One region of the Cellulosimicrobium sp. PMB13 genome, then DNA from elsewhere that is predicted to be linked to it. Evidence: predicted binding sites of a transcription regulator. Region 1 holds the regulator's gene; the other holds the start of a gene.
What was found. The regulator HspR, encoded in region 1, represses chaperone genes until heat shock. The targets are predictions, from matches to a motif close to AAGTTGAGTCNNNNNGACTCAACTT.

Region 1 (3,204 bases):
CGGGACGATCACCACCGGGAGCGCCGCAGCGCCCCGGTCGAGCACCGCGAGGACAGACCCACGAGCACACGAGACACGACCCGGAGGGAGGCGCCATGACCGGCCAGGACTGGATGGAGAAGGACTTCTACGCCGCGCTCGGCGTCCCCAAGGACGCCGACGACGCCGCGATCAAGAAGGCGTACCGCAAGCTCGCCCGCCAGTACCACCCGGACCAGAACCCGGGTGACGACGCGGCGGAGGCGAAGTTCAAGGAGATCGGCGAGGCCTACGCCGTGCTGTCCGACCCGAAGGAGCGCGAGCAGTACGACGCGATCCGGGCGATGGCGGGCGGCGGCGCGCGGTTCTCCGCGGGTCCGGGCGGCGCCGGCGGCGCGGGCTTCGAGGACCTGTTCGGCGGGATGTTCGGCGGCGGCGCCCCGGGCGGGGCGCGCGTGCGCTACTCGACCGGTGGCCAGGGCGGCGCGGGGTTCGAGGACATCCTCGGGTCGATGTTCGGGGGCGGGGCCGGTGGTCAGCGGTTCGCGGGCCAGGGCTTCGGCGGCCCGCAGGCCGGCGCCGACGTCGCCGCAGCCACGACCCTGCCCTTCCGCCAGGCGGTCGAGGGCTCGACCGTCACGTTCACCGTCGACGGCCGCCAGGTGACCACGCGCATCCCTCCGGGCGTGCGGGACGGCCAGAAGATCCGGCTGCGCGGCAAGGGTCGCCCGGGCAGCGGGGGCGGTCCGGCCGGCGACCTCGTCGTCACGGTCCACGTCACGCCGCACCCCGTGTTCGCGCTCGACGGGACCAACCTGCGCGTGAGCGTCCCCGTGACGTTCGCCGAGGCGGCGCTGGGCGCCACGATCTCCGTGCCGACGCTCGACGGGTCCACGGTCAAGGTCAAGGTGCCCGCGGGCACGCCGTCGGGCCGGACGCTGCGCGTCAAGGGCCGCGGCGTGACGGCCGCCAAGGGCACGGGCGACCTCCTCGTGACGGTCCAGGTGGCCGTCCCGCAGAAGCTGTCGAAGGCCGCGCGCGAGGCGGTCGAGGCGTTCGCCGCCGAGACGGACGGGCAGGACGTGCGCGCGGACCTCGCCCGCCAGGCGGCCCAGTGACGGAGGTGGCGTCGTGAGCCAGGACGTCCCCGAGGACGCGCCCGTCCTCGTCATCTCCCAGGCGGCGGCGCTCGCGGGCATGCACCCGCAGACGCTGCGCCAGTACGACCGCCTCGGGCTCGTCGTGCCGCGTCGCGCCGCAGGGCGCGGGCGCCGCTACTCGCTGCGCGACGTCGCGAAGCTGCGCGAGGTGCAGCGGCTCAGCCACGACGAGGGCATCAACCTCGCCGGGATCCAGCGCATCCTGGCGCTGGAGTCGCAGGTCGAGCGGCTCGAGCGCCGGCTCGAGGCCCTCTCGGCGCGCGTCGAGCCGGGCGGTCGCGTGTTCGCCGCTGCGGCGAGCGGCGACGTCGTCGTGGTCCCGCGCGGTCGCAGCGTCCGGCGCGGCGTCGACGACGCGCTGCGCGAGACGTTCGCCGAGCACGCCGAGGCGCGTGCGCTCGTCATCTGGCGGCCGTCCGCCCGGTCGCACGACGAGGGCTGAGCCTGTCGAGGCGGACGGGCCGCAGTCCCGAGAGACCGCCTGCGGTGCATTTTCGAAAGAATGATGTGCGCTATTGAAATGCGCGCGCGGCAATTGTTAGCCAGGCCTTGCTTGCTATACACGAGGGAATTCCGGGAATACCGTGGAGAACGGAAGCCCGGCCCCCCGGGTCCTCGGAGCGAGGAGACAACGATGAGCAGCCTCATGGAGATGCCCCAGGTCGTCGAGTGTTCCATCGACGGGTGCGGGTACAACCACGACCACGGGTGCCACGCCGGCGCCGTGACGATCGCCGGCCACGTCGGCGACGCGGAGTGCGCGACCTTCATCCCGCTCGGGACCAAGGGCGGGCTGGAGAAGGTCCTCGCGCACGTCGGTGCGTGCCAGCGCACGGAGTGCGTCCACAACGAGTCGCTCGAGTGCTCGGCGCCGTCCATCCGCGTCGGTGCGGGCCCGTCGAGCGAGATCAGCGCGGACTGCCTGACGTTCACCCCGCGCTGACGCGCGGGCTCCTCGGAAGGCGGTCCGGTAACCCACCGGACCGCAGGGACGCCCCGCCCCCTGACGCCCCGGAACGAGCGCTCGCCCGCTCGGCCGGGGCGTCGTCGTGCCCGGCCTGGAGCGGACTGCTCAGCGTTGGAGCGTGTCGAGGAGCGCGACGGCGGCGGCGTGGGTCCCCGGCAGCGGCTCGGTCCACAGGCGCGGCGGACGGCGCAGGATCGCCGAGACGCCGAGCGAGAGCCCGGTGCGCTCGATACGACGGCGCAGCTCGACCCGGACGGCCTCGCCGTCGACCAGACGCTCGCCCAGGACGACGAAGAGCCCGTTGCCGAGCGACGCCATCGGGTGCCCGTCGCCGAAGGTCTGCGTGAGCGCCCGACCCATCGCGGCCGACCGGGCGAAGCGTTGCCAGCCCGTCAGGTCGTCGACGGCCACGTCCACCACGAGCAGCCCGTGGGTGTCGCCGACGGGCACGCCCGAGCGCTGTGCCGCGCCGTACGTCTCGCGGAGGCGATGGGTCAGGTACTGGGGCGTCGCGAGCCCGGACTCGGGGTCGAGGACCTCCGGGGAGACCGGCGTCGCGGCGTAGCCCTCGGCCCACCCGACCGCGACGGCGCGCAGGAGCTCGAGATCGGGCTCGCGGTCGTGCGAGCGGTACAGGCACGCCACGTCGTCGATCGCCTCGCCGATGCCGACGCCGGCCTCGCCTCGAGCGTGCCCCAGCCGCTCCGCGGCGGGGGTGACGTCCTGCCGGTCGACGACGGCCTCGGCCAGCGCGTCGACGGCGGGGTGGTACCAGTCGCCCGGGCGCAGCCAGACCGTCTCGGCGCTCCTCTCGCGCCAGGCCTCGCGCAGCTGCTCGGGGGCAGGCGCGGCGTACCCCTGGATGTGGTCCATGTACATGAGACGCGCGGGAGCCGCCCTCATGACGCGGGTTCGACGAGAATCTTCGGCACGGTGCTGCAGCGGGTGAAAAGAACCGCCGGTAGCGGGTAAAGACGGGACGAACGGGGACGGTTCACCCCTTCCCGAGACGGATGTCCTGGACCCCCTCCCGGGAACTTGGACAGGCGTCTACCATAGGGCGCGTCGTACGTCTTGCTGCAGCAGGACGATGTCCGG
Region 2 (3,204 bases), 1.2 Mb from region 1:
GGGGCCCTGCGGGGCGCCCGGCTGACCGGGGTAGCCGCTCTGGGCGAAGCCGGCGTTGCCGTCCTGGGCGTCGGGCTTCTTCCGCAGCACCAGCCACAGCACGAGGCCGATGATCCCGAGCAGCAGGATCCCCCCGACCAGCCCGACGATCCACCAGGGGAAGTCGGAGCCCTCGTCGCTGTCCGAGTCCGCCGACGAGCCCGCGGTGCTGTCGTCCGTGCTGTCGCCCGTGCCGTCGTCGGACCCGTCGGTCGAGCCGTCCGTGGTGCCGTCGCCCGGGTCCGCCGCGGCGCCGCCGGCGACCGCCGACCCGCGGGCCGAGATCTCGGTCACCTCGCCCATCACGGGCGTCCACGTCACCGTGTTCCCGTCCACCTGCCCGTTGGTCTCGCCGACCTCGCCGGGGAACGTGATGGAGATGCTGAACTCGAAGCCCTCCATCATCTGGCGGGTCATCTCGTCCGACTCCGGGTCGGTGCCGTCGAGGCCCAGCTCCTGGTCGGACATGTCCATCGAGCCGCTCACGACGAACTCGTCGCCCTCGCGCGTGATGGAGAGCTCGTCGGTGGCCCCGGTCGACATGTCGGCGATCGGCTGGCCGCTGTAGGTCATCCGCGTGCCGGTGTAGCCGTCCTCGGCGTAGGGCTCCTGCGTCGCCCCCGGCGGGAGGTCGCCCTCCATCTCCGAGCCCATCTGGTCCCAGAGGGCCTGCGGGTCCTGGCCCAGCGCCTCCGCCGTCTCGTCGGAGATCGCCATGACGATCGTCCCGTCGGCGGTGTCGTCCTCGTTGAGCGTGAGATCCATGTCGATCTTCATGCACCCCGCGAGGAAGAGTGCGAGAGTGGCGAGGAGGGCGCCGAGTCCGAGTCGTCTGCGCAGCGGCGAGGGGTTCACCCGCCCAGCATGTCGCGGATCCGTCACCAGGGCGAGGGTCGATGCCGATTTGAGACGAACGTCCGGAGACTTCATCCGTCCCGTCCCGCGGGCCTGGAGGTCCGGCGAGCCAGCGAAGTTGAGCGGAATACACTCAACTTGAGGACCGTTCCACTGGTCAGACCCTGTCCCCTGATCAACCACCGGAGCACCGATGGAGACGAAGTTCACCACGATGTCGCAGCAGGCGATCGGCGACGCGATCCAGACCGCCACCGCTGCCGGCAACCCCCAGCTCGAGCCGACCCACCTCCTGGCCGCGCTGCTCGCGCAGGACGGCGGCGTCGCCGTCGGGCTGCTCGACGCGGTCGGCGCCGACAAGCAGGCGATCGGCCAGCGGCTGCGCGCCGCGCTCGTCGCGCTGCCCACGGCGAGCGGCTCCGCCGTCGCGCAGCCCCAGCCGTCCCGGGCCACGTCCGCCGTGCTCGAGAACGCGGCGAAGGAGGCGCAGGGCCTCGGCGACGAGTACGTGTCGACCGAGCACCTGCTCATCGGCCTTGCGGCGGGGTCGTCCCAGGCCGCGACGATCCTCCAGCAGGCGGGCGCCCCGGCCGACGCGCTGCGCTCGGCGCTGCCCGCGGTCCGGGGCGGCGCGCGGGTCACGAGCCCGAACCCCGAGGGCACGTACAAGGCTCTCGAGCAGTACGGCACCGACCTCACGGCCGCGGCCGCCGACGGCCGGCTCGACCCGGTGATCGGTCGCGACTCCGAGATCCGCCGCGTGGTCCAGGTGCTGTCGCGCCGCACGAAGAACAACCCCGTCCTCATCGGCGAGCCCGGCGTCGGCAAGACGGCCGTCGTCGAGGGCCTCGCGCAGCGCATCGTCGCGGGGGACGTCCCGACGTCGCTCCAGGGCAAGCGCCTCATCTCGCTGGACCTCGCGAGCATGGTCGCGGGCGCGAAGTACCGCGGCGAGTTCGAGGAGCGGCTGAAGGCCGTCCTCGAGGAGATCCGCTCGTCCGACGGCGAGGTCGTCACCTTCATCGACGAGCTGCACACCGTCGTCGGCGCCGGTGCGGGCGGAGAAGGTGCCATGGACGCGGGCAACATGCTCAAGCCCATGCTCGCGCGCGGCGAGCTGCGGCTCGTCGGCGCCACGACGCTCGACGAGTACCGCGAGCACGTGGAGAAGGACCCGGCGCTCGAGCGTCGCTTCCAGCAGGTCTTCGTGGGCGAGCCGTCGGTCGAGGACACCGTCGCGATCCTGCGCGGGCTCAAGGAGCGGTACGAGGCGCACCACAAGGTGACGATCGCCGACTCCGCCCTCGTCGCGGCCGCGACGCTCTCCGACCGGTACATCACCGGACGCCAGCTCCCCGACAAGGCGATCGACCTCGTCGACGAGGCCGCGTCGCGGCTGCGCATGGAGCTCGACTCGTCGCCCGTCGAGGTCGACGAGCTGCAGCGCGCGGTGACGCGTCTGGAGATGGAGGAGGTCGTGCTCTCCGAGTCGACCGACCCTGCGAGCCTCGAGCGCCTCGAGCGGCTGCGCGCCGATCTGGCCGACCGCCGCGAGGAGCTCGCGTCGCTCACCGCGCGGTGGGAGGCCGAGAAGGCCGGGCACAACCGCGTCGGCGACCTGCGCGCCAAGCTCGACGAGCTGCGCGTCCAGGTCGAGCGCGCGATCCGCGAGGGTGACCTCGAGACGGCCGGTCGCCTGCAGTACGGCGAGATCCCGCAGGTGCAGCGGGAGGTGGACGAGGCCGAGCGCGCGGAGGCCGCGGAGGACGCCGCCGACGCGGTCGACGGCCGGGACACGGCACCGATGATCGCGGACAAGGTCGGCGCGGACGAGATCGCCGAGGTCGTCTCGGCGTGGACCGGCATCCCCGCGGGGCGCATGCTCCAGGGCGAGTCCGAGAAGCTCCTCCACATGGAGGAGGTCATCGGCGAGCGCCTCATCGGGCAGCGTTCCGCGGTGTCCGCCGTGTCCGACGCCGTCCGGCGCTCGCGCGCCGGCGTCTCCGACCCGGACCGACCCACGGGGTCGTTCCTCTTCCTCGGCCCGACGGGTGTCGGCAAGACCGAGCTCGCGAAGTCGCTCGCGGACTTCCTGTTCGACGACGAGCGCGCGATGGTGCGGATCGACATGTCGGAGTACTCCGAGAAGCACTCGGTGGCCCGGCTCGTCGGTGCCCCTCCGGGCTACGTCGGCTACGAGGAGGGTGGTCAGCTCACCGAGGCCGTGCGCCGTCGGCCGTACTCGGTCGTGCTGCTCGACGAGGTCGAGAAGGCGCACCCCGAGGTCTTCGACATCCTGCTCCAGGTGCT

Region 2: a site for HspR is predicted at 1,010-1,034, ahead of clpB (ATP-dependent chaperone ClpB). Genes of this name have one in related genera too.

Annotation. Positions count from the first base shown of each region.
Region 1 is NZ_CP145910.1:216,994-220,197, reverse strand. It holds gene V5D56_RS01175 (DnaJ C-terminal domain-containing protein) at 96-1,097, shown strand; gene V5D56_RS01170 (heat shock protein transcriptional repressor HspR) at 1,111-1,581, shown strand; gene V5D56_RS01165 (DUF1540 domain-containing protein) at 1,774-2,082, shown strand; gene V5D56_RS01160 (hypothetical protein) at 2,212-3,009, opposite strand.
Region 2 is NZ_CP145910.1:1,424,465-1,427,668, forward strand. It holds gene V5D56_RS06615 (LppM family (lipo)protein) at 1-804, opposite strand, end outside; gene clpB (ATP-dependent chaperone ClpB) at 1,088-3,204, shown strand, end outside.